Pseudoduganella albidiflava: one gene and its partner. The protein of the gene in region 1 binds, or shares a complex with, the protein of each later gene. Links are inferred from orthologs where the notes say so. Each region holds a gene or a part of one and is shown in the gene's direction. Other genes may lie near its edges.

The links.
Region 2: the proteins of dapF (region 1) and EYF70_RS02050 are in contact, whole or in part, in a solved structure (PDB 5YGU), measured with the Escherichia coli proteins. The link is inferred for Pseudoduganella albidiflava from one-to-one orthologs.

The regions. Positions count from the first base shown.
Region 1 is NZ_CP036401.1:6,574,481-6,584,680, forward strand. The notes cover bases 2,308-5,307. They hold dapF (diaminopimelate epimerase), read left to right. Parts: upstream 2,308-3,375; coding sequence 3,376-4,239; downstream 4,240-5,307. Other genes in these bases: EYF70_RS27225 (lysophospholipid acyltransferase family protein), read left to right, coding at 2,308-2,486; EYF70_RS27230 (LpxL/LpxP family acyltransferase), read left to right, coding at 2,483-3,379; EYF70_RS27240 (tetratricopeptide repeat protein), read right to left, coding at 4,610-5,307. Outside these bases: ahcY (adenosylhomocysteinase), read right to left, coding at 1-57; metK (methionine adenosyltransferase), read right to left, coding at 270-1,439; more of EYF70_RS27225, read left to right, coding at 1,632-2,307; more of EYF70_RS27240, read right to left, coding at 5,308-6,082; EYF70_RS27245 (porin), read left to right, coding at 6,514-7,569; EYF70_RS27250 (DUF484 family protein), read left to right, coding at 7,755-8,426; EYF70_RS27255 (tyrosine recombinase XerC), read left to right, coding at 8,429-9,388; EYF70_RS27260 (CobW family GTP-binding protein), read left to right, coding at 9,478-10,200. UniProt on the Escherichia coli protein: Involved in the succinylase branch of the L-lysine biosynthesis and in the biosynthesis of the pentapeptide incorporated in the peptidoglycan moiety. Catalyzes the stereoinversion of LL-2,6-diaminopimelate (L,L-DAP) to meso-diaminopimelate (meso-DAP).
Region 2 is NZ_CP036401.1:470,073-486,724, reverse strand. Bases 8,186-11,130 are described here. They hold EYF70_RS02050 (RNA pyrophosphohydrolase), read left to right. Parts: upstream 8,186-9,315; coding sequence 9,316-9,945; downstream 9,946-11,130. Other genes in these bases: EYF70_RS02040 (c-type cytochrome), read right to left, coding at 10,870-11,130; EYF70_RS02045 (DUF1841 family protein), read left to right, coding at 10,148-10,579; EYF70_RS02055 (proline--tRNA ligase), read right to left, coding at 8,186-9,052. In the rest of the region: EYF70_RS02085 (M48 family metallopeptidase), read right to left, coding at 1-282; EYF70_RS02080 (YjgN family protein), read right to left, coding at 286-1,335; ffh (signal recognition particle protein), read left to right, coding at 1,553-2,920; EYF70_RS02070 (SWIB/MDM2 domain-containing protein), read left to right, coding at 3,253-3,636; EYF70_RS02065 (Calx-beta domain-containing protein), read left to right, coding at 3,903-6,584; EYF70_RS02060 (lytic transglycosylase domain-containing protein), read right to left, coding at 6,681-7,316; more of EYF70_RS02055, read right to left, coding at 7,316-8,185; more of EYF70_RS02040, read right to left, coding at 11,131-11,214; EYF70_RS02035 (c-type cytochrome), read right to left, coding at 11,223-11,552; EYF70_RS02030 (AAA family ATPase), read left to right, coding at 11,770-12,633; EYF70_RS02025 (GNAT family N-acetyltransferase), read left to right, coding at 12,630-13,232; EYF70_RS02020 (vWA domain-containing protein), read left to right, coding at 13,226-14,407; EYF70_RS02015 (sensor histidine kinase), read left to right, coding at 14,563-15,906; EYF70_RS02010 (LytR/AlgR family response regulator transcription factor), read left to right, coding at 15,906-16,652. UniProt on the Escherichia coli protein: Master regulator of 5'-end-dependent mRNA decay.

The DNA.
Region 1 (10,200 bases):
GGCCAGGCCGATGTCGGCAATGATGTAATCCTGGGAATCTTTGAGTACGGCGTTCATCACGCCTCCTTTCATGTTGAAAAAAGTTGACGTGAGCGCGGTTGCAGAAGTGTCCGAGCCTGGCGGATTCGAATGATCCGTCGCAACGCTCCTCGGAGAACAGGCATTCTATAACAAAAAACCGGTGATCACGGCATGCATGCCGTGACCTCCGTTTTTTTTGTTGCTGCGGTGATGACGCTAGCCGCCAGCGGCGGCTTGTCGAGCAGCTTTCAGGACAGGCCGGCGGCGGCGCGCAGGGCGGCGGCCTTGTCGGTGCGTTCCCAGCTGAATTCCGGCTCTTCGCGGCCGAAGTGGCCATACGCGGCGGTCTTGCGGTAGATCGGACGCAGCAGGTCCAGCATCTGCACGATGCCTTTCGGGCGCAGGTCGAAGTGCTCATGCACCAGTTCGGCGATCTTCTCGTCAGGGATCACGCCGGTGCCTTCGGTATAGACGGTGATATTGATGGGACGGGCGATGCCGATCGCATACGACACCTGCACCTGGCACTGCCGCGCCAGGCCGGCGGCGACGACGTTCTTGGCGACGTAGCGGGCCGCGTAGGCGGCCGAGCGGTCGACCTTCGACGGATCCTTGCCGGAGAAGGCGCCGCCGCCGTGCGGCGCGGCCCCGCCGTAGGTGTCGACGATGATCTTGCGGCCGGTCAGGCCGCAGTCGCCCTGCGGGCCGCCGATGACGAAGCGGCCGGTCGGGTTGACCAGGTATTTCGTGTCTTTCAGCCATTCCTTCGGCAGCACCGGGCGGATGATCTCTTCGATCACCGCTTCCTCGATCTGCTTGTGCTGCATTTCCGGCGCGTGCTGGGTCGACAGCACGACCGTGTCCACGGCCACCGGGCGGCCGTTCACGTAGCGCAGCGTGACCTGCGACTTGGCATCCGGGCGCAGCCACGGCAGGCGGCCATCCTTGCGCAGCTGCGACTGGCGCTCGACCAGGCGGTGCGAGTAGTAGATCGCGGCCGGCATCAGTTCCGGCGTTTCATCGCAGGCGTAGCCGAACATCAGGCCCTGGTCGCCAGCGCCCTGGTCGAGGTCGATGCCCGCACCTTCGTCGACACCCTGGGCGATGTCCGGCGACTGCTTGTCGTAGGCCACCAGCACGGCACAGCCGCGGTAGTCGATGCCGTAGTCGGTGTTGTCGTAGCCGATGCTTTTGATGGTTTCCCGGGCGACCTGAATATAATCCACGTTCGCGTGGGTGGTGATTTCACCGGCCAGCACGACGAGGCCGGTATTGCACAGCGTCTCGGCGGCCACGCGGGCAGTGGGATCCTGGGCCAGGATGGCGTCGAGGATGGCGTCGGAGATCTGGTCCGCGACCTTGTCGGGGTGGCCTTCGGAAACGGATTCGGACGTGAAGAGGTAATCGATGGAAGACATCGCAAGCTCCTGTATAAGTGTCTGTGACTCGAGTTGAAAAAATCTGTCGCAACAACCCATACGGCTTGCGACGCTTTAGCGATATTTTTATCCCGCCTCGCAAGTTGTCTGTTAACTCGGCGGTCACTGCTGCGTGGTATTTTACGCTTCTTCAAAAATTTTTGCGCAGGCACACTTCTTTTTTTCGAGTTCATGCTGTTACGAATTTTCCGTTTCTTCTCAATATTCTCCTTGCCCTTGCTGCATGCAATGGGAAGTGTCCTGGGATGGGCCGTATACCTTTTATCACCTTCCTATCGCCGCCGGATGCGCGAGAACATGGCACGCGCCGGCTATGGCAGCCACTTGCGCCAGGCCGTCGCGGAGGCCGGCAAGGCCGTGGCCGAATTGCCATTCGTCTGGCTGGCATCGGACCAGCGGATCGCACGCCGCGTGTTCCTGAAAAACTATGAACTGGTCGAAGAACACCTGCGCGCGGGGCGTGGCATTGTGTTCCTCACGCCACACCTTGGCTGTTTTGAAATGACCGCGCAACGCGTGTCGCACGACAGCCCGATCATGGTGATGTACCGCCCGCCGAAGCAGGCGGCGATGAAGCCGCTGGTGGAAGTGGCGCGTGCCCGCGGCCAGATGCTGCTGGCGCCGGCCAACCTGTCCGGCGTGCGGATGCTGGCCAAGTTCCTCAAGTCAGGCAAGCCCATCGGCATCCTGCCGGACCAGGTGCCGCAGGAAGGCGAAGGCGTGTGGGCCGAGTTCTTCGGACGGCCGGCCTACACGATGACGCTGCCGGCCAAGATGGCCAGGCTGGGCGGCGACGCGCCGGTGGTGCTGACCTATGCCGAAAGGCTGCCGCGCGGGCGCGGTTTCCTGGTCCACTTCGTGCCGTTCCCCGGCTCGCTGGAAGGCGACAACGCGCAGCAGGCACGGGCGATCAATGCGGCGATGGAGCAGTTGATCGCCGGCTGCCCGGCCCAGTATTACTGGAGCTATAACCGCTACAAGGTACCGCCCGGCGTGGCGGCCCCCACTACGGCGGAGGCCGCATGAAGATCCTGCTTGGTTTCATGTGGCTGCTGCACTGGCTGCCGCTGCCCGTGCTGGGCCGCTTCGGCACGGCGGTGGGCAGCCTGCTGTTCATCATCATGGGCCCGCGCCGCGAGATCGCGCTGGTCAACCTGCGCCTGGCGATGCCGGAACTGTCGGAAGCGCAGCGCCGCGACCTGGCGCGCCGCCATTTCCAGGCATATTCGCGCAGCGTGTTCGAACGGGCGGTGCTGTGGTGGGCATCCGAAGCCCGGCTGCGCCGGCTGATCCGCATCGAGACCAGCGACGGCATGCCGCCGGGCCAGATCCCGGTGGCGGCGATGACGGAAAAGCCGACCATCCTGCTGTGCCCGCATTTCGTGTGCCTGGATGTGGGCGGCGCATCGATCGCGATGGAAGCCTCGGCCTCGTCGATGTACGTCACGCAAAAGAACGCCACGTTCGACGCGGTGCTGCGCGCCGGCCGGGCTCGCTTCAAGCCAGTCAAGCTGTTCACGCGGCAGGATGGCATCAAGCCGATCCTGCGCGCGCTGCGCGACCGGCTGCCCTACTTCATGCTGCCGGACATGGATTTCGGCGAGAAGGATGCCGAGTTCGTGCCATTCTTCGGCGTGCCGGCCGCGACCCTGACGGCCACCGCCCGCATCGCCGCCACCACCGGCGCGCAGGTCATGCCCGTGATCGCCACTTTCCTGCCGAATTATCAAGGCTGGCGCGTCAAGTTCTATCCGGTGTGGGACAATTACCCTGGTACCGACATGGTTGCCGCCACGCGCCGCATGAACGAATTCATCGAGGAGCGCGTGCGCGAAGCGCCGGCGGAATATTTCTGGACTCACAAGCGCTACAAGACCCGCCCCAACGGCGAAGCGTCCTTCTACTCGAACAAGCGATGAAACTCAAATTCACCAAGATGCATGGCGCCGGCAACGACTTCGTCGTGATCGATGCCATCAACCAGCAGATCGACTTCACGACCGCGCAGTGGAAGGCGCTGGCGGACCGGCGCTTCGGCGTCGGCGCCGACCAGTTGCTGGTTGTGGAAAAGTCGACGAACCCCAGCTGCGATTTCCGCTACCGCATCTTCAACAACGATGGCGGCGAAGTGGAACAGTGCGGCAACGGGGCGCGTGCGTTCGCCAAGTTCGTGGCCGAGAAGGGCTTGACGGAGCGGCGCAGCATCGCTGTCGAAACGATGTCGGGCATCATCGCGCCGCGGCTGGAAGAAGATGGCAGCGTCACGGTGGACATGGGCGCCCCCATCTTCGACACCGCCCTGGTGCCTTTCGATACGGAAGGCCTGGCCGGGCAGCCGGAAGGCGACGATACGCTGTGGCCGCTGGTGCTGGAACTGGCGGGGGAAAAGGAAACCGTGCTGGTGTCGGTGCTGTCGATGGGCAATCCGCATGCGGTGCAGGTGGTGCCCGACGTGGACACGGCGCCGGTCGAACTGACCGGCCCGCTGATCGAGCACCATGCCCATTTCCCGAAACGGGTCAACGCCGGCTTCATGCAGCTGGTAAACCGCCAGCACATCAAGCTGCGCGTGTTCGAGCGCGGCGCCGGCGAAACGCTGGCGTGCGGCACCGGTGCCTGCGCGGCCGTGGTGGCGGGCATTCGCCGCGGCCTGCTCGATTCGCCGGTGCGCGTGGATGCGCGCGGCGGCGAACTGTCGATTGCCTGGGCCGGCGATGGCGAACCGGTCTACCTGACCGGTCCCGCCGTCACGGTGTTCGAAGGCGAGATCACGGTCTGAACCTAATGCCGCTTAGTTAGCGGAATTAGATGTAGTTCGCGGCGCTAGCGGATTGGTGGCTTGGCAGGGGTTTCGCGAAACATGCTTCGCGCCTGCCAGGCGGTGATGGCTTGCAAGCCATCATTCCTCCGACAGCGAGCCCCCTGACGCCAACTCAAACAGTCACGCCGCCTTAACTTAACGGCATTACCGTCTGACCCTAATGCCGCTTAGATAAGCCCACCCCAAGTGCAAATTCCGGGGTCAGACCCGGCGGGTCTGACCCCTGCCCTTCGCTGTTGGGGTGAATGCATGCGCTTCCAACGTATCGGGTAACGCTTAACTTAGCGGCATTACCGTCTGACCCGGTTGCAAGGAACCGCCAGCGAACCTAGGCGGCCAGCTGCGCACGGCCGCCTTCGTCGGCTCCATCGACCGACTGCAGCCATGTCTTGAAGCGGTACAGCCGCTGCCGGTAATTGCCTTCCAGCTTGCTGTCGACCTGCTCGAACTGGCGCGCGATGCGCTCCAGCGCCTGGCGCTGCCGGGCGGTTTCCACCAGTACCAGCCGGCGCCGCCCGCGGCCATAGCTGGCGCGGATGTCGACGACGAGGCAATGGCCCTGGTCGGCCGCCTTCACATCCAGCAACAACGCTTCCGCCCGGGTCAGCCCGAACAGCGCGGCCAGTTCGATGCGCGCCGCCAGCAGCGGCTGGCTGCTGACCAGTTCCCGCGTCAGCAACGGCAGCAGTGCCACCGCCCACCCGCTGGCATCTGGAGCCGGCGCGATCCGGGCCAGCGCTTCGGCGGCCTGGGGGCAGTGCTGCGCCGCCGCTTTTTGCAGCCAGTACGCCGCCTTCACGTCGTTGCAGTCGCTGCTGCGCCGCATGCGCCATGCCTGCAGGCCGCATTCGAGCTGCGCGCCACCATGCCCCAGTGCCGCCGCCCGCTCCAGGCACGCTTGCGCCTCGCCCACGCAGCGCTGCGAAAACTCCGGTTTCACATAGATGCGCGACAGCGCGAACCACGCTTCGGCCAGGCCCTGCTCGCCGGCGCGCGTGAGCCAGCGCACCGCTCGCTTGAAGCTGGCCGGGCCTTGCGCCAGCCGCATGCCCCCCGCGTCGATGCGCGCCAGTTGCAAGCCCAGCGCCAGTTGCGCGTGGCGATCGCCCGCCGTGGCCGCCAGCTCGCGCATGCGCTGCGCCTCGTCGCCTTCCGCGCCAGACGCAGTGCCGCTTTCCTGCATCAGTGCTTCCGCGCAGCGCGCCAGCAGGCGGGCATCCGCGGCCGATCCCGACCACGCGGCGCAATCGGCCGGTGCCTGTGCAAGCAGCGCACGTGCCAGCGGCAGCGCGGTGTCGAGGGCAAGGGCCGGCTCACCCGGCTGTGCTTCGCCGGTGCCGCGCCCCGCCAGCGCCATCGGCACCGGTGCTGCTTCGTGGCCGGCGAGGCGAAGCCGCGCCAGCAAGGCGCCCGCCTCGCCGGCCCCGGCACGCTGCGCCGTGTCCAGCGCGCGCCGGGCACGCTGGCACAAGCCGGGCTGCGTAATGGCCGGCTCCTGCAGCAGGAGCTGGCCCAGCGTGATCGCGGCCTGGACGATGCCGGCATCGCTGGCGCGGGCATACCACTCCAGCAGCGTGGCGCGGTGGTGGCTGGCATATTGCCAGGGAATGTGGCGGCCGATCAGCAGCCATGCCTCGTCGAGGCCGGCGGCTGCCGCGCGTGACAGCCAGTGCAGCGCGGTAGGTGGGCTGCACGGCAAGCCGGCACCGCCGGCAAGGTAGAGCTTACCCAGTTTCAACTGGCATTCGGGGTCTCCCGCTCGCGCACCCCGGATCACTGCCAGCTCTTCACGATTGGCCATGTCGGTCTCCTGAACGCTGCTTATCGCGGCCCCCGGCCATGCCGGGTTTCGCCTGCTGCGTTTTCTTGTCGTTGTGAGAGTAAGGCGTAACTGAACAGTTTATGTAGCGAATTGTTGCACGTCTAATACAAGGTTGACTTCGCTTGATCTCGCGCAAACGAGGTCAAGCAGTGGTCCGGCTACGCTGTCCGTGATTACCTTACCAATGAAAGGATTACATGACGTGAATAAACCAGTTGGCACCGTAAAACTACCGTTTTATAAATACAACAAGATTCGGAAGATTTAGCGTTTTCAACCAAGACTCGTGCCGTCAATCGACCAATCCACGGCGCTCGACAGCAACCTCATCTAAGGTGCACCTGTCCAGTTTCACAAGCATCCACCGCTGGCTTCTTGAACCAATCAATTCAGAACAGAGGGAACGACAAATGAAGAAATCCTTGGTTGCCCTGGCCCTGACGGCCGCCTTCGGCGGTGCCGCCGCCCAGTCTTCCGTGACCATCTACGGCACGATCGACGCCGGCATTCAGCGCACCACCCACACCGCCAACGACGCCACGCAGGTTACCCGCCGCGATAACAACAAGCTGGGTTTCCGCGGTGTCGAAGATCTCGGCAATGGCCTCAAGGCATTGTTCCAGCTGGAAATCCGCTACGATCCCGATACCGGCGCGCTCGAGAACAATGTGCGTCCGCTGTTCCAGGGCCAGAGCCGCGTGGGCCTGCAGGGCGCGTTCGGTACCGTACGCATCGGCCGTGGCCTGACCGCCTACCAGGAAACCTCGACCCAGTTCGAGCCATGGTCCGGCCTGCCCGCGGTAGCCGGCTACCAGACCGACCTGCACGTGGCCGGCTATTCGAGCGACCCGCTGAGCGTTGTCGGCAATTCGATCAACCGCTTCTCCAACGCGGTGTTCTACAACACGCCGGTATGGGCCGGGTTCCAGGTCAATGTATCGGTGGCCACCAAGGAAGCCAACAATGGCCCGGCCATCATCGGCAAGGGCACCGCCTCGGCACCGCAATACGCGGCCAACTCGACGGCATCGGCGAATCCGTACTCGGTCAGCGCCACCTACACCAACGGTCCGTTCGCGGCCATGGTGGGCGCCGAACGCAATGCCATCGAAACGGAACTGTGGTCGGTGGCGGCCTCGTACAAGCCGATTCCCGACCTGAAGCTGATGGCTTCCTACCAGCGCCAGGACCTGGGCCACACGATGTGGACCAACGAGAATATCAGCGCCTGGGTGGTGGGCGCCAACTACACCGTTGGCGCGAACAAGTTCCTGGTCGGTTATGGCCAGAAGGATCCGGATGGCGTGATCAAGACCAAGCAGGCATCGGTCGGCTATGAGTACAGCCTGTCGCCGCGGACCTACCTGTATCTCGACCTGTCGGTGAAAAAGGCGCCGTTCACCGTGGCCGCCACCAATGACGACACCCGCAAGCACTATGCGCTGGGTGTGCACCACAATTTCTGATCCGTTTTTCAGTCCGCTTTTCAGTCAGTCCGCTTTTAAGTCCGACCGCTTATCCAGTCCGTCTGCTTTTCTAGTCCAGTCTTCACAGTGCGAGGGAGAAGCGCTCCGGGGGCAGTTTGCCGGAGCGTTCTTTTTTTGCCGGTCCGTCGGGTAGAATGTTGCTTGCTTTTCTTAAAGTGACAACAATGACCGCTACCCTGGATTCCTCGGCTGTCGCGCAATACCTGGCAGACCATCCCCATTTTTTTGAAGAACACGCAAGCCTGCTGGGCGACGTCCGGCTGTCCAGCCCGCTGACCGGCCGCGCCGTGTCGCTGCAGGAGCGCCAGATGGAAGTGATGCGCGAGCGCTACAAGGCGCTGGAACTGCGCCTTGCCGAACTGAACCGCAATGCGCAGGAAAACCAGGCCATCGCCAACCGGTTCCACGCCTGGAATCAGTCGCTGCTGCGCGAGCGCGACGTGGCCGCGATGCCGCGTGCCGTCACAGAAGGATTGAAGGCCGCGTTCAATGTGCCGGCGGCCACGCTGCGCCTGTTCGGTGTCGCGCCGGCCCATGCGCAGGAATGGTTCGCGGCCGGCGTATCCGACGATGCCCGGCTATTCGCCAACGGCTTGCTTACGCCCTACTGCGGCAGCAACAACGATTTCGAAGCGGTGCGCTGGCTCGAGGATGCCGGCTCGATCAAGTCCGCCGTGATCGTGGCGCTGCGCCAGCCCGGCGCCGGCGGCGCGGCCTTCGGCCTGCTGATCATGGGCTCGCCCGATCCGGAACGCTTCACGTCGCTGATGGCCACCGATTTCCTGGTGCACATCGGCGAAACGGCCAGCGTCGCGCTGGCCCCGCTGCTGGCCTGAGCATGGGCGATCCGCGCGGCATGGCCGACTGGAGCGCGGAGTGGCTGCGGCACCTGGCCACGCAGCGCAAGCTGTCGCCGCGCACGGTCGACGCCTATGGCCGCGACCTGGCCGAACTGGCCGGGCTGCACGGCGGGCAGGACTGGACCGCCATCACCCACGCGGACATCCGCCGCTACACCGCGAAATTGCACGCGGGCGGCCAGCAACCCCGCTCGATAGCCCGCAAGCTGTCCGGCTGGCGCAGCTTTTTCGGCTGGCTGGCCGACCACACGGCCCTGGCGGCCAACCCGGTCGACGGGGTACGCGCACCGAAACGGCCGAAACTGCTGCCGAAAGCCCTGTCGGTCGACCATGCCGTGCAGCTGGTCGCAACGCCGGCACGCCGGGCAGCTACCCCGACCCCGGCCGAATCGTGCAACAGCGCGATGTTCGAACTGCTGTATTCCAGCGGCTTGCGGGTATCCGAACTGTGCGGGCTCGATACGCACTTTCGCAAGGCCGACGCAACGACCGGCGCGTCGGCAGGCTGGCTCGAACGGGAAAATGCCGAAGTCGTGGTGACCGGCAAGGGCAACAAGATGCGCCGCGTACCGGTCGGCAAGGCCGCGCTGGCCGCGATCGACGCCTGGCTGCGGGTGCGCCCCGCCCCGTCCGACGGCAGTGCCGCGCTGTTCGTGAGCGAACGCGGCAGCAGGATGTCGCCGCGTGTCGTGCAGATGCGGCTGAAGCGCCATGCGATCGCCGCCGGCGCGCCGGTCCACGTGCATCCGCACATGCTGCGGCATTCGTTCGCCTCGCATGTGCTGCAGTCTTCCGGCGACTTGCGGGCCGTGCAGGAAATGCTGGGGCATGCCAGCATCACGTCGACCCAGGTGTATACGGCACTCGATTTCCAGCACCTGGCCGAGGTGTACGACAAGACCCATCCGCGAGCCAAAACAGGCAAAGGCACGGGCTGATCGAGGTCAATTGTGCGATTGGACAGCATAATTGGAATTCCGGCATAATCGACCGATTCTGATTTTGGCAACCGATTCTTTCAACTGACATGGCACTGATTCCGACCACTATCCTGACCGGCTTTCTCGGCGCCGGCAAAACCACGCTGCTGAACCGCATCCTGCGCGAACAGCACGGCATGCGCATCGCCGTGATCGAGAACGAATTCGGCCAGGAGAATATCGACAATGAAATCCTGGTGCAGGAAAGCCGCGAACAGATCGTCGAGATGAACAATGGCTGCATCTGCTGCACGGTGCGTGGCGACCTGATCATCGGCCTGTCGGACCTGGCGAAGAAACGCGCCGCCGGCGAAATCGCCTTCGACCGCGTGGTCATCGAAACCACCGGTTTGGCCAATCCCGGCCCGGTCGCGCAAACCTTCTTCATCGACGAGGAAGTGGGCAGCCATTACCTGCTCGATGCGATCGTGACCGTGGTCGACGCGCGCCATGCGATGCAGCAGCTCGACGCCAACGAGGAAGCCCAGCGCCAGGTGGGCTTCGCCGACAAGATCCTGCTGTCGAAGACCGACCTGGTCGATGCCGCCGCGATCGAGGAACTGACGGCGCGCCTGAAGCGCATCAATCCGCGCGCGCCGATCGGCCGCTCCGATTTCGGCAATGCGCCGATCACCGAAGTGCTGGACCTGAAAGGGTTCAACCTGAATGAAAAGCTGGAGATCGATCCGGATTTCCTTGCTGCCGAGGAACATGATCATGAACATCACGATCATGAGCATGATCACGAACATGGCGAACATTGCGATCAC
Region 2 (16,652 bases), 6.1 Mb from region 1 along the record:
CCAGCTTTGCTGGGCACGCACCACCATGCTGTCGCGGTGGCCAGTGGCGTGCAGCAGCGTGTCGAGCGCCGCCTGGTCGTCCGCCTCGAAGGTGGCTTCGTCGGGAAACGTCAGCTTGCGCGGCGCGCGGGCGATGCGCTCGGCCACGCGCATCTCCCACAGCGGCGTGCTGCGTTCCACGTCGCCCTCCAGGTGCACGGCGCCGTCGCGCACGGCCAGCGTGACACGGTGCGCGCGCGACGTGGTGCCGTCGAAATAGCTGCCGGCCAGGCCCGTCTCCATGCCTTACAGCGCCAGGTCGAAGTCGGCCAGGTCGGCCGCGCCGTCGCCGAGCGGGCTGACGTGCATCCGCTCGCCGGCGACGATGTCGTCCAGGCTGCCGTTGACCACCAGCGACGTGGATTCCAGGCGATACTTCATCAGGCGCACGGTGGCGAACGGGATGAACAGGCCCAGCGTGCAGATGATTCCAAGCGCGTTGGTCAGGTAGATCCAGATGACTTCCTTGCCCCGCATCGTGGAGCGGAAGGCATGGCCGCCCAGCTGCGTGTGGTTCCAGATCAGGTTCTGCAGGAGGGTTGCGAACACCAGGGCACTGCAGATGAAGAAGGGATACAGGATCATCGGCACCCACATCAGCATGCCGAGGGCCGGCATCTCGACGATGGACGTCAGCACGATCGTGGTGGTCACGCCAGCCGCCACCCATACGGCGAACAGCCCCAGGTAGGCCTTGTAGAAGCTGCCCACCCGCGCGTCGAACGAGAACGGCATGGTGCCGAAGTGGCTGCTGGTGTGCTGGAAGCGCTTGAGGCGCTGGTGGGCGAACGGGTACAGCAGGCCCAGGGTCAGTACGCCCAGCAGCGGCAGCACCAGGAAATACAGGTAGGCTTCCTTCGCGCTGCCCTTGAAACTGAAGCGGATGCCGCGGTAGCTGCTGTTATACAGCGCGAACTGCAGGCTTTTCCAGAGCAGCCACGGCATCACGGCCCAGATCACCAGCAGGATGCCCAGGCCGAGCATCGGCGACACCTTGCCCGCCAGCGCGTAGGCGCCGAACAGGACCATCATCACGATGCGCCCCTTCAGGATCGTGAGCGGCTTGGCGTGGTACTCGAAGCCGCCGCCTGCCAGCCGCGTGTTGGCGTAAAAATACTGGTTGCGCCGCACCTTGGCCCAGGCCGTATAGATGCCCAGCGTGACGACCGACAGGAACAGGTTGACGATCCAGATCCGGAAATACTCGCTGCCCGAGGCGGTAAAGGCAAAGCCTTCTTCCCGGCTTTCCGGGTCTACCTGCCGTACCGCTGCACCGCCGCTATGTATGCTGCTCATGATGCTCCCCATGATGGTGAGATTGAAGTGAACGAGCACGATGCAGGCGCCTTGAATAGTTGTCAATCAGAAATGACAAATGTTCTCATGGAGTGTGCACGGCTGTGACAATTGGAGAGCATCGCCGGCTTCCCCGCGCCGGACCCGCGCCCTCCGCACTCATGTAAAATGGCACGGTTTCCGGGCAGCTGCCCGCCTCTCTTACTGATCACCCGACATGCTAGACAATCTGACTCAACGCCTCGCCAAGGTCGTCAAGACCATGCGCGGCGAGGCCCGCCTGACCGAAGCCAACACCGCCGAGATGCTGCGCGAAGTACGCCTTGCCCTGCTCGAGGCCGACGTGGCGCTGCCCGCGGTGCGCGAATTCATCGGCAAGGTAAAGGAAAAAGCGCTGGGCGAGGAAGTGGTGGGTTCGCTGTCGCCGGGCCAGGCGCTGGTGGGCGTGGTGCAGCGCGAGCTGGGCGCGCTGATGGGCGCCGACCTCGGCCCCGAAGCGGCGCAACTGAGCTTCGCGCAGCAGCCGCCGGCGATCATCCTGATGGCCGGCCTGCAGGGTGTGGGTAAAACCACCACCGTCGGCAAGCTGGCCAAGTACCTGCGCGAGCAGAAGAAGAAAAAAGTGCTGACCGTCTCGGCCGACGTGTACCGCCCAGCGGCGATCGCGCAGCTGCAGTCCGTGACCGGCCAGGCCGGCGCCGACTTCTTCCCGTCCACCGCGCAGGACAAGCCGGTGGATATCGCCCTCTCCGCGCTGGACTGGGCGAAGAAGCATTACCACGACGTGCTGATCATCGACACCGCCGGCCGCCTGGGCATCGACGAAGAGATGATGAAGGAAATCGCCGCCGTGCACGGCGCCGTGAAGCCGGTCGAGACGCTGTTCGTGGTCGACGCCATGCTGGGCCAGGATGCGATCAACACGGCCAAGGCCTTCAATGACGCGCTGCCGCTGACCGGCATCGTGCTGACCAAGCTCGATGGCGATTCGCGCGGCGGCGCGGCGCTGTCCGTGCGCCATATCACCGGCAAGCCGATCAAGTTCGCCGGGGTGTCCGAGAAGCTCGACGGCCTGGAAGCGTTCGATCCGGCGCGGATGGCCAACCGTATCCTCGGCATGGGCGACATCCTCGCGCTGGTGGAAGAAGCGCGCAAGGGCGTCGATGCGAAAGCGGCGGCGGACCTGGCCGCGAAGGTCAAGGCGGGCGGCAAGTTCGACATGAACGACTTCAAGGCGCAGCTGGGCCAGATGAAGAAGATGGGCGGCATGGCCGGCCTGGTCGACAAGCTGCCGGCGCAGTTCCAGCAGGCGGCCGGCAACGCCAACATGGACCAGGCGGAAAAGCAGGTGCGCCGCATGGTCGGCATCATCGATTCGATGACGCCGGCCGAACGCGCCAAGCCCGACCTGATCAAGGCGGCCCGCAAGCGCCGCATCGCGGCCGGCGCCGGCGTGCAGGTGCAGGAAGTCAACCGCATGCTGAACCAGTTCGAGCAGATGCAGACGATGATGAAGAAACTGCAGGGCGGCGGCCTGATGAAGATGATGCGATCCATGAAGGGCATGATGCCGGGCATGCGCTAATCGGCCTGCGCTGAAACGCGGCCATGGCGGCGGCGCGGCGACTTGCCGTACCTGAGTACTGTCTGCGTCGCCGCGCCTTGCCCTGACCACGTTGCAGCACAGTCCCAGCGACTGTGTTCCGCGCCCGCAAAGCCTGATACCACGGGCGTTTCTTCCTTCTAACCGCCCTGTGCGCAAGCCCAGCGGCGGTTTTTGCCATTATTAACCTTTCTTTACGTGCCGTTTCCCACAAATAAGACGAAAAACGCTTGCATCCTTGTAAAAAGCCCACCAATATTAGCCGTGCGATTGTAGTGCGCAAATTTCCCTGTGTTTGTTAAGGAGGCTCGAATATGGCAACAGCCAAGAAATCCACGGCAGCACCTGCCAAGAAAGCCGCGACCAAAGCGGCTCCGGCAAAGAAGGCCGCCGCTCCAGCGAAAGCTGCAGCCAAGCCGGCAGCGAAAAAGGCAGAACCCGCAGCACGCAAGCCCAATGCAGCATTCATGAAAGAGATGACTCCGTCCGCACAGCTGTCTCCGGTAGTAGGCGCCTCCCCGCTGCCACGCACGGAAGTCACGAAGAAAGTCTGGGAATACATCAAGAAGCACAACCTGCAGGACGCTGCCAACCGCCGCATGATCAACGCGGACGACAAGCTGAAAGCTGTCTTCGGCGGCAAGGCCCAGGTTTCCATGTTTGAAATGACGAAGCTGATTTCCGATCACCTGAGCTGACCATGTACCGGCCAGCCCGGTTGTAATCGCCCCGGCGTGAAAACCCCGGGGCATTTTTTTTTGGCGCTGTTCGCTTTAAACAGGCATCGTCGCTGAGCAGGCCTTGTCACCAGGCAGGCGTCGTCGTCAAATTTGGCGCTGTTCGCTTTCAGCGCCGCTTTCCAGGCCGCTCCTGTGCTCCGGCTGATGACAACTTGCATTTAATAAGTTGCCAAAAAGCTTATTTTTATCGATGATGGCATTCCCCACAAGACAAAGGAGATGCCGTGTCCAGCCAAGTTTCCTCCCCCATCGTCGCTGCCCAGCCGCCCCTGCTGTCGGTTGGCGATATCCAGGTCGACCGCTCCACCCATTTCGCCACGTTCACCGTCACGCTGAACCAGGCGGTCGCCCAGCCATTCAGCGTCGACTACGACACCATCAACGGCAGCGCGTATGCCGGCGTGCGCGGCGATTACATGGCCAAGGCCGGCACGCTGCATTTCGCCGCCGGGCAAACCACGCAGGTCGTGTCGATCCCGCTGGCCGCCGCGGACGCGCAGGGCGCGGAATGGTTCGGCCTGCGGCTCGGCGCGCTGCATGGCCCGGGCGCCCGCACGGTGACGGTCGGCGACGCGGTCGGCCAGGCCCTGCTGGGCGGCCAGGAAGCCGCTACCCTGTCGCCCTACCTGCGCATCGCGGACGTGGTGACCGACGAAGGCAAGGGCTACCTGGAGTTCGTGGCAACGCTGAGTGCGCCGAGCGCCGGCGCGGTCAGCTTCAGCTACAAGGCTTATGCGGCGGACAATCCCGGCCAGTTGCTCGCCGAGTCCCGGGTGACGATTCCCGCCGGCGCGACCCAGCATGTGATCCGCCTGCCCATCGCGGACGATACCGGCGTCCGCGATGCCCGCAACATCGTGCTCGAGACTTCCGCCGTGGCGGGCGCCCGCGCCGAACGTTCCGGTGCCACCGGGACGGTGCTCGACAACGACATGATGGCCAACGGCATCGTCAAGTCGCTGCTTTCCGTGGGCACGGTATCGGTCGATGAAACGGCGGGGCTGGTGACTTTCGCGGTCACGCTCGACAAGCCGGTGGAAGCACCCGTCTCGGTGCGCTATGCCACCGGGGACGGCAGCGCCGTTGCCGATCCGCTGGGTGGCGACTACCAGGCCGGGTGGGGTACCGTGCATTTCGCCGCGGGCGAGCAGGTCAAATACGTGACCGTTGCGCTGCGCGACGACGCGCTGGCCGAACAGGCCGAGATGTTCCAGCTGCACCTTGCCACCAATCCCACCGGGCCCGGCGCCGGGTTCGTGGTGGTCAGCACGACACCCGGCGAAGCGTGGATCGGCCGCAGCGACCTGCCGGCGGCCAGCACGCCGGCGCTGACCGCCGGCAGCGTGACGGTGGGCGGCAACGAAGGCTATGCCGAGTTCACGCTGACCCTGTCGGCAGCCGCGCCGGAACGCGTGAGCGCCGGACTGGTATTGCTGGATGCGCAGACGAAGGCGACGGTGCGCTTTGTCGGCAGCGTCGAATTCGAACCGGGCACCACGCTGCAGACGGTGCGCGTGCCGGTCGGCGAGGGCACGCCCTTCGTGGCGGACAAGGCTTACGAACTGGCGCTCGCCACCCCGCACAACCTGTCGACCGCGGCGGGTGCGACGCTGGCCAGCTTCACCGTCACCGAAGGCGACCCTGCCATCAGCAGGGTACCGGCCGCGTCGGTGCGCGACGTCACCGTCGATGAAGCCCATGGCACGGCCACGTTCAGCGTGGTACTGGACCGCCCGGCCACGTCGCCGCTGATGACGTTCTCATGGCATACGGCGGACGGCACCGCGCGCGCCGGCAGCGATTATGTCGCCGCCAGGGGCGTGGTGACATTCGGCGCGGGTGACGTGGTACAGCGCGTCACGGTGCCACTGGTGCAGGACCACGCGGCGGAGGGGACGACGGAAACCTTCCAGCTGGTCATCGAGCTGCCCGACGGCAGTGTCGACGCATGGATCCACGACAACGCCGGAACCGCCTACATCCGCGACAGCGGCGGCACGGCGCAAAGCTACACGATCGCCGCCCGCGCTGCCGTGGCCAGCGAGAATGGCTGGGCGGAGTTCGACGTGACCGGCAGCGCGATGAAGGGCGGGCCGGAGCTGACCTACACGATCAGCGGCATCGATGCGGACCGCGTGGCCGGTGGCCTGGAGGGCACGGTCACGCTGGGAGCGGATGGCAAGGCCCTGTTGCGCGTGCACCTGCTCGACGACCTGTCGGCCAATCCGGATGCGACACTGAAGGTCACGCTCGGTTCCGGCGCAAGCGCCGCGGTGACCGTGGTCGACACGCTGCCACTGAGCGGCACTCCCGGCAACGACCGCTTCACGCTGCCGCTGCATCGCGACGACCGGTTCGATGGCGGCACGGGGTTCGACACCGTGCTGGTGGGCGGCGTGCGCGAACAGTTCGACCTCGCCAGCTTCGAAGGTGGCTGGCACCTGCGCAATGCGGCGACGGGCACCACGATCACGCTGGTGGACGTGGAGCGCATCGAATTCCAGAACGGTGCGGTGGCGCTCGACCTCGATGGCCATGCCGGCCGGGCGTACCGGCTGTACCAGGCGGCGTTCGACCGCCTGCCGGACCAGGAAGGGCTGGGCTTCTGGATCGCGGGCCTGGACAACGGCGCCACGCTCCAGGATGTGGCGGCCCAGTTCGTGGGCTCCGCCGAATTCGCGCAACACTACGGCGCGAACCTGGGCGATGCCGCATTCGTCACGGCGCTGTACGCCAACGTCCTGCACCGCGCGCCGGATTTCAACGGCGAGGCATTCTGGCTGGGTGCGCTGCAAAAAGGCGCGTCGCGCGCCAGCGTGCTGGTGGAATTCAGCGAGTCGGCCGAGCACCGGGCTTCCCTGGTGGCCTCGGCGCAGGATGGCATCGAGTTCCAGGTGTTCGACTGACAAGCAGGCATGACAGGAAGAAGACGCCGGCAATGCCGGCGTAGCAGTACAACCGCCGGCGGTTCCGGCACGACAGGAACCGCCGGCGATACCGGCTCAGCGCCAGTTATTCCAGGCTTTGAGCACCGCGTTCGGGTAGGCCGGCTTGCCGCGGCTGCCGTTGTAGCGCCCCAGCGCCAGGAACAGGTCGCCCCGCTCCATGTCGATGTACATGCGCAGGATCGCGCAGCCATAGCGCAGGTTGGTCTGCATGTTGAACAGCTTGCGGCGGTCGCGGTCGCCGATCACGTTGGTCCAGAACGGCATCACCTGCATGTAGCCGCGCGCGCCCACGATCGACACGGCGTACTTGCGGTACGCCGACTCCACCTGGATCAGCCCCAGCACGAGCGAAGGCTCGAGGCCGGCGCGGCGGGCCTCGTACCACACGGTTTCCAGGAATTCGCGGCGATGCATCTCGTCGGGCAGCTTGCGCGCCAGGCGGCCGGACATGTCGGCCAGCCAGGCATCGTAGCGCGCCTGGTCTGCCGGATTGGTGAACGCGGGCTTGGGTGGACGGGCATCGAGGATCGCGTTGGACAGCGCCAGCCGCACCGAGTCGGCCAGCGATTCCTCTTTCTGGTTGCCGGCAAAGCCGAACGGCGCGCACAGCACGCCGGTGGCGAAGGCCACCGTGTGCCACCAGCGCAAGGGGCGCGCCCACCAGCGGCGCCTTTCCCGGCCCACCTTCATTATTGCTGCACTCGGGCCTTGATGAAGGCCACGATGTCCGCCACCGGCACGTTGGTGGCCTCGGTATCGCGGCGGCCCTGGTATTCCAGGTTGCCATCCTTCAGGCCACGGTCGCCGATCACCACCCGGTGCGGCACGCCGATCAGTTCCCAGTCGGCGAACATGGCGCCCGGGCGCAGGCCGCGGTCGTCGACGATCACGTCGATGCCGGCCGCCAGGGCCGCCGCGTACAGCTTCTCGGTCTCTTCCTTCACCAGTTCGCTGCGGTCGTAACCCATCGGGCACAGCACCAGTTCGAACGGGGCGATCGAGGTCGGCCAGATGATGCCCTTGTCGTCGAAATTCTGCTCGATCGCCGCGCCCAGGATGCGCGTGACGCCGATGCCGTAGCAACCCATCTGCAGCGGTGCCGGCTTGCCGTTTTCATCGAGGTAGGTGGCGTTCATCGCCGCCGAGTACGCGGTACCCAGCTGGAACACGTGGCCCACTTCGATGCCGCGCTCGATCGCCAGCACGCCCTTGCCATCCGGCGAAGGATCGCCCTCGACCACGTTGCGCAGGTCGGCGGTGACGTGCGGCTCGGCCACGTCGCGGCCCCAGTTGGCGCCCGTGAAGTGGAAATCTTCCTCGTTCGCACCGGTGACGAAGTCAGCCATGTTGGCCACGGTGCGGTCGGCCACCACCGTAACCGGGGCCTTGGTACCGATCGGGCCCAGGTAACCCGGCTTGCAGCCGTACACTTCGGCGATTTCCGCTTCGGTGGAGAAGCGGTAGGCGCCCTGCAGGCCCGGCACTTTCGCCGCCTTGATCTCGTTCAGTTCATGGTCGCCGCGCAGCAGCAGCATGAAGTACTGTTTATCCAGTTTGCCGTCAGTCTCGGTTTCCACCGTCAGGGCGATCGTCTTCACCGTCTTCGACAGGTCGATGCCCAGCAGTTTCGCCACGTCCTCGCACTTGGCCGCCTTCGGCGTGGCCGTCTTCACCAGCTCGGCGGAAGGCGCGGCGCGCGTGCCCGACGCTACCGCCTCAGCCGCTTCCATATTGGCCGCGTAGTCGGAGGTGGGGCAATACACCAGCGCATCTTCGCCGGTGCTGGCGATCACGTGGAATTCATGCGAACCGGTACCGCCGATGGCGCCGTTGTCGGCCGCCACGGCACGGAACTTCAGGCCGAAGCGCGTGAAGATCTTCGTGTACGCATCGAACATCACCTGATAGGACTTTTGCATGCCTTCCAGGTCGCGGTCGAACGAGTACGCATCCTTCATCGTGAATTCACGGCCGCGCATCAGGCCGAAGCGGGGACGGCGCTCGTCGCGGAACTTGGTCTGGATGTGGTAAAAATTCAACGGCAGCTGGCGGTACGACTTGATCTCGCCGCGCACCACGTCCGTGATCACTTCCTCGGACGTGGGCTGGATTGCGAACTCGCGGCCATGCCGGTCCTTTACGCGCATCAGTTCCGGCCCCATCTTGTCCCAGCGGCCGGTTTCCTGCCACAGCTCGGCCGGCTGGACCAGCGGCATCAGCAGCTCGATGGCGCCGGCGCGGTTCATCTCCTCGCGCACGATCGCCTCGACCTTGCGGATCACCTTCAGGCCCATCGGCATGTACGTGTAGATGCCCGAGCCCAGCCGCTTGATCATGCCGGCCCGCATCATCAGTTTGTGGCTGACGATTTCGGCGTCGGAAGGCGCCTCTTTGAGTGTGGAAATAAAAAACCGTGACGCACGCATATCTGTGAATTCTTTTCAAAAAGAGAGGGTTATAATCAACCTAATTTTAAAGGATTAGCTGGCTGATGCATCCATCATTTATACAATCTGCGCAACTGCGTGGCCAACCGCGCGTTCAACGGCGCGCCAGGCCGCGGCCTTCAACCGCGGTCGCGCCGGCTGCTTCCCTACCCGGGGGGCGCTGCCGGCACGCGGAATCATGGGCAAAAATGTAAGAAGATAGGTGGGGGCTGCGTCGGCACGCAGAAAGTTTGAGGTGCACTATGCTCGATCGGGAAGGGTTCCGCCCCAACGTCGGCATCATCCTGCTCAACTCGCATAACGAGGTGTGGTGGGGCAAGCGGGTGCGCGAGCACTCATGGCAATTTCCGCAAGGAGGAATCAAGTACGGCGAAACACCCGAGCAGGCAATGTATCGGGAGTTGCAGGAAGAAATCGGCTTGCGCCCGGAACACGTGAAAATCGTGGGCCGCACGCGCGACTGGCTGCGTTACGAGGTACCGGACCATTTCATCAAGCGCGAGATCCGCGGCCATTACCGTGGCCAGAAGCAGATCTGGTTCTTGCTGCGCATGTGTGCGCGCGACAATGAAGTGAACCTGCGCCTGACCGACCACCCTGAATTCGACGCCTGGCGCTGGCACGAATACTGGGTGCCGCTGGACGTGGTCATCGAGTTCAAGCGCGAGGTGTACCAGCGCGCGCTGCAGGAATTATCCAGGTTCCTCACCTGGCCCGCGCACGGCGAACGCCGCCATTCGTCGCGCTACCTGCGCCAGCCGCATGGCCGCGGCCAGCAGGGCCAGCGGCCCCAGCAGCAGACGGTGGCGGCGCCGCCACAGGAGCTGGTCGGTTGCGACGGCGCGGCGCTGGCGACGTCCGGCAAGCGCTGACGTTCGCCGATCCGGCGCCGCCAGATGCACTGGTGTCGGACATCCTGCCTCCGGCAGGGTGTCGGACACCGGTTTTTCCTTGCACGGCTGTCCGGCACGGGATCTCCCCGCCCCGCGTCCGGCGCCGTTTTTGACTGTCTACCGCATGCGCCGGCATTTCTTTGTACAATGTCCGCCCATCCCCGCACGCCTTCCGCCAGCCATGTTCACCCCCTCCTCCCACGACGTCCGCCGCTTCTTCTGCGAAGTGTTCCGCAAGGACCGCGCCCATGAAATCCTGACGCCGCTCGAAGCGATGGCGCTGGACTGGGTGCGGCTGCATCCCGAGTACGATGCGGCGCTCGCCGACGTGGACGCGGCGCTGGCGCGCGATTACTCGGTGGAAGGCGGCGAAGCCAATCCCTTCCTGCACCTGGCGATGCACCTGTCGATTTCCGAGCAGGTCTCGATCGATTCCCCGCGCGGCATCCGCGCCGCCTACGAAGCGTTGTCGAAAAAGCGCGATTCCACGCACGAGGCGCAGCATGAAATCATGGAATGCCTGGGGGAGATGATCTGGAAGTCGCAGCGCAGCGGGCTGCCGCCGGACGGGGATGCGTACATCGACGCCGTGAAGCGCCGCGTGCAGCAGTGAAAGTTGCCTGGAAAATGGGGTCGTCCCTGATGCCGCTTAGATAAGCCCACCCCAAGTGCAAATTCCGGGGTCAGGGTGGAGTACTGGCTGGTAGGCCAGTACCGCTACGCCGGCAAGGAGCGATGCTCCTTGAAACCCCGGCTACGCCCCGGCGGGGTGAGGCAGGGGTTTCGCGAAGCATGCTTCGCGCCTGCGGAACGATGCTGGCATGCAGGCCAGCATTCCTTCCTGACCCCAGCCCTTCGCTTTTGGGGTGAATGCATGCGCTTTCAATGTATCGGCAACAAGAATTACCGCTTGATGACCATCGACCCCGGCAGGCTGTGGAAATACGCCGCCAGGTCTTCGATATCCTTGTTCGACAGGGGCTTCACCAGCCCGCCCATGATCGGGTTGTTGCGGCCGTTCGGGCCGTCGCCGCGCTTGTAGGCGACCAGCGCGTGGGCCAGGTAATCCTTGTGCTGGCCAGCCAGCTTCGGATAGCTCGGGTCGATCGGCGAGTTGTAATCCTTGCCATGGCAGGTGGCGCAGGCGTACTTGTCGGCCAGGGCCTTGCCGTTGTTGATGTTGCCGCCGGCGGCGGACACCGCGGCGGAGGCGATGCAGCAGGCCACGGCGAGCAGGGTTTTCTTCATCGTGGTCCTCATTTCTGCTTGGCGTAATAGGCGGCGATGTCGGCGATGTCCTGGTCGGACAGGCTGACGGCGATGCCCTTCATCGACGGGTGCTTGCGGTCACCTTTCTGGTAAGCCTTGAGCGCCGCTTCGATGTACCTGGCATTCTGGCCGCCGATCTTCGGCACCTGGAACACTTCGGGGAACGTGGCCTTGTAGCCCGGGATGGCGTGGCAGCCGATGCACATTTCGATCTTGGCTGGCGCGGCGGCCGGGTTGCCGACGACGTCCGCGGCGACGGCGACCTGGGTTGCCTGCGTGGCGCCGGCAAGCAGGCATACTGCTATGAGTCTATTCATGGGTGGCTAGTCGAATCCAAAAGAGTAATTGGAGGGGACTCATTCTCGTCGCGGTCTCCGTGTCCCCTTGCTGCTTGCATAAATACTTGCTTTTCGTGCTACCAGCGGCCGATTCTAGCGCAGCTGTTTCCGGTCGTCCACCACGATTCCAGTACGTTCTGGCATGCTCGGAACTACCGTATACTGGCTTTTTTCGTCCGCTACGGAAAGCTTTTCCATGACCGTCCCCCACCAGACCCCACGATTCGACGGCTCCGCCCAGTATGTTGCCACCGCCGACCTGAAACTTGCCGTGAACGCGGCCCTCACGCTGCAGCGCCCGCTGCTCGTGAAAGGCGAGCCGGGCACCGGCAAGACCATGCTGGCCGAGGAAGTCGCCGCCGCGCTGGACCGCCCACTGTTGCAATGGCACGTCAAGTCGACCACCAAGGCGCAGCAGGGGCTGTACGAATACGACGCCGTCTCGCGCCTGCGCGATTCCCAGCTGGGCGACGAACGGGTGCGCGACATCCACAACTACATCGTCAAGGGCGTGCTGTGGCAGGCCTTCACCGCGCCCGAACCGGTGGTGCTGCTGATCGACGAGATCGACAAGGCCGACATCGAATTTCCCAACGACCTGCTGCGCGAACTGGACCGGATGGAATTCTATGTGTACGAGACGCGCGAGATGGTGGTGGCGAAGCACCGCCCGCTGGTCATCATCACATCGAACAACGAGAAGGAGTTGCCGGACGCCTTCCTGCGCCGCTGCTTCTTCCACTACATCGCCTTCCCGGACAAGGATACGATGGAAGCCATCGTCGAGGTGCACTTCCCGCACCTGAAGCAGGAATTGCTGGCGCAGGCGCTGCGGACGTTCTATGAAGTGCGCGATGTCTCCGGCCTGAAGAAGAAGCCGTCCACCTCCGAATTCCTCGACTGGCTGAAACTGCTGCTGGCCGAGGATATCCCGCCCGAGGCGCTGCGCAGCCAGGACAGCAAGGCGATCGTGCCGCCGCTGCACGGCGCGCTGCTGAAGAACGAGCAGGACGTGCACCTGTTCGAGCGCCTGGTGTTCATGGCGAGGACCAACCGGTGATCGACGTCCGCCCCGTCACGCTGGAGTTCAATGGCGTGCGCCTGGAGCCGCTGGAGCAAGGGCACGCCGGCGGCCTGCGCGCGGCCGCCCGCGACGGCGAGCTGTGGAAGCTGCGCATCACCTCCGTGCCGGAACCGGACAACGTGGCGGCGTATATCGCCACCGCGCTCGAGATGCGCCCTGCCCGGCTGGCCTTCGCCGTGCTCGATGCCGCCACCGGCGAAATCCTGGGTACCACCAGCTACCACGACATCGTGCCCGCCATCGACCGGCTCGAGATCGGCTACACGTGGTATGCGAAAAGCCGCCAGCGCAGCCACGTCAACACCAGCTGCAAGCGCATGCTGCTGGCGCATGCCTTCGACACGCTGGGCTGCGCCGTGGTGGGCCTGCGCACCGACAACTTCAACCATGCCTCGCAGGCCGCCATCGAACGGCTCGGCGCGAAGAAGGACGGCGTGCTGCGCCACCATGGGATCCGGCGCGACGGCACCGTGCGCGACACGGTCATGTACAGTATCGTGCGCGGCGAATGGCCGGAAATCCGCGCCCACGTCGACTATCTGCTGCAACGTCCGCAAGCTCCACGCCCATGCTGATCGACTTCTTCTTCACGCTGAAGGACGCGAAAATCCCCGTCACCATCAAGGAATTCCTCACCTTGCTGGAAGCGATGGAGCGCGGCGTCGTCACGCAATCGTTCGACGATTTCTATTACCTCGCGCGCCTGGCGCTGGTGAAGGACGAAGCCCACTACGACCGCTTCGACCGCGCCTTCGCCCAGTATTTCAAGGGCATCGACGGTGCGTTCGACGGCAAGGCGTCGATCCCGCTGGACTGGCTGCTGCAGCGCATGAAGCGCGAACTGACCGACGAGCAGAAGGCCGCGCTGGAAAAATTCGGCTACGACAAGCTGATGGACCGGCTGGCCGAACTGCTGAAGGAGCAGAAGGAACGCCACGAAGGCGGCGGCAAGTGGATCGGCACCGGCGGCACCTCGCCGTTCGGCAATGGCGGCACCAACCCGGAAGGGGTCCGCATCGGTGGGAACGAGTCTGCAAAACCTGGCAACCGTACCGCCGTGAAAGTGTGGGACCAGCGCACCTACAAGGACTACGACGCCGACAAGGAGCTGGGCACCCGCAACATCAAGGTGGCCCTGCGCCGGCTGCGCCGCTTCGCGCGCGATGGCGCCCAGCAGGAACTGGCGCTGGACCAGACCATCCGCGCCACCGCCAACAATGCCGGCTGGCTCGATATCCGCATGCAGCCGGAACGCCGCAACAACGTGAAGGTGCTGATGCTGTTCGACGTGGGCGGCACGATGGACGACCACATCGAGCGCACCGAGGAACTGTTTTCCGCCGCGAAGTCGGAGTTCAAGAACATGGAGTTCTTCTACTTCCACAACTGCGTCTACGACTACCTGTGGAAGAACAACCGGCGCCGCAATGCCGAGCGCTTCCCCACCTGGGACGTGCTGCGCAAGTACCCGCCCGACACCAAGCTGATCTTCGTCGGCGACGCCACCATGAACCCCTATGAAATCCTGCAGGCCGGCGGCTCGGTCGAGTACAACAACGAGGAAGCCGGCGCCGAATGGCTGGCCCGTTTCACGCAAGCCTTCCCGAAGTTCGCCTGGCTGAACCCGGAGCCGGAACAGTACTGGCAGTACCGGCAATCCATCGCGATCATCGGCCAGCTGATGAACGGGCGCATGTTCCCGATCACCCTGGACGGGCTGGAGCGGGCGATGCGGGTGCTGAGCAAGTAGGGTATCGGCCGCCAGGCGCCGGCGGCGATCCGGCTATCGGCATTCATCCCGCCGGCGCCGGGTTCCTCCCCGATTCACGGGCATTCGTCGCATGGGCGAAATCATCCTCTCGCCCGCCGCTAGAATGGCGGGGCAAGTTCAACACGAGGATTCCGATGAGCTCTCCCGCTTACCCGCCGTTCAACGCGCCGCCCGTGCCGAAGATCACGCACGAGCGCCGCCTGGTGCGCCGCTACCTGCTGCAGTCGGCGCTGCGCTTCAACGCTGGTTCGCTGCTGTTCGTGTCGCTGGCGATCGCGCTGCTGCCTCTCGGGATGGATATCGGCACGCCTGCGCCGGGCGAAGCGGGAGTCCGCAAGCTGGATCCGTACATCGTCGGCGGTGTCGTGCTGGCGATCATGGCCTGGCTCGCACTGTTGTCCAGCGGGATCGCCCGCGGCTTTCTTTCCCGGCTGGGCGACCAGGGCACGGCGCTGTCCGCCGAGTCGATCGCATCCACGGTGACGCGCCGCATCGATGCCCCGTTCAATCCCTACACCACCTTCGACCTGTGCACCGAAACCCTGTCGGGACTGGCGCTCGGCACGGCGCTGGGATACGCCGGGCCGCCGGCGTTCTCCCATGACCCGTTCAAGGGCCGGATCGTGCTGGGCCGCTGGCGTCCCCCGGTACTGGGGCGCCATGTCGAGGTGAGGGTCTCGACCGAGCTGGGCCCCAGCTGCCGCATCGAGCTGCGCAGCCGCCCGGGCCTGGCCTGGTTCGCGATCCAGCAGGGCCAGTCGCTGAAGGCCGCCGAGACGGTGTGCGCCCACCTGCGCCAGCACCTCGAACGCCACACGGCCGTGCTGGAAGCGGCGCGGCGCGAACGCGAGCTGGAACGCACCTCGCTGCAGGCGCGCCTGTCGGCCCTGCAGGCCCAGGTCGAGCCGCACTTCCTGTTCAATACCCTGGCCAACCTGAAGTACCTGATCCGCACCGACCAGCAGGCCGCGCAGGAGATGCTCGACCACCTGGTCGGCTACCTGCAGAACGCACTGCCGGACATGCGCTCGGTATCCTCGACGCTGGGCCGTGAAATGGACCTGGCCAGCGACTACCTGGCGGTGATGCGCATCCGCATGGGCGAACGGCTGCGCTTCGAGGTCGCCGTGGACGACGACGTGCGCAGCCTGCCGTTTCCGCCGGCGATGCTGATCTCGCTGGTGGAAAACGCCGTCAAGCACGGCCTGGAGCGGGCCAGCCGGCCGGGCCTGATCACCGTCGGCGCGCAGCGCGAGCACAAGGGGGACGGCGAGCTGCTGTGCGTGTCCGTGGTCGATGACGGCGTCGGCCTCACCGAACAGGCCGGGCAAGGCACGGGCCTGGCGAACATCGCCGAACGCCTGGCGCTGCTGTACGGGCGCGCGGCCAGCCTGTCCGTGGAGCCCGGCGGCGGACCAGGCGAAGCACGGGGTGTGAAGGCCGTGCTGGCGGTGCCTGTGGCAGGAAAGGACGCCTGATGCCGACCGCCCTGCTCGTCGAAGACGAACCGCTGCTGCGGGCGGAACTGGCGGACCAGCTGCGCGGCCTGTGGCCCGAGCTGCAGATCGCCGGCCACGCCGAGAACGGCATCGACGCGGTGGCGCGCATCGATGCCTTGAAACCGGACATCGTGTTCCTGGACATCCAGATGCCCGGCCTGAACGGCCTGGAAGTGGCGCGCCACATTCCCGAATCCTGCCAGGTGGTGTTCGTCACGGCCTACGCGGAACATGCGCTGGCCGCCTTCGATGCCGGCGCATCCGACTATCTGGTCAAGCCATTGACCACCACGCGCCTGCTGCGGACGATCCGCCGCCTGAAGTCGCGCGCGGTCGCAAATCCGCCGCCGGCCGTGTGGGAAAAGCTGTTCGAACGGGATACCGCGCCGGTGTACCTCAAGTGGATCAAGGCGTCGAGCGGCAATACGGTGCGGCTGGTGATGGTGAGCGAAGTGCTGTACTTCCAGTCGGACGAGAAGTACACCCGGGTGGTGACGGAGAAAGGCGATGCGCTGATCCGGCTGCCGCTGAAGACCCTGCTCGAGCAGCTGGACCCGCAGCAGTTCGCGCAGATCCACCGCAGCGCCATCGTCAACCTCCAGGCCGTCGACCGGATCGAACGCAACGAATCCGAAGGGCGCGGCGGCGCCGGCCTGGAGGTGATCCTGAAGGGCCGGGCCGAGCGCCTGGCCGTCAGCGAAGCCTTTACCCGGCAGTTCCGCCAG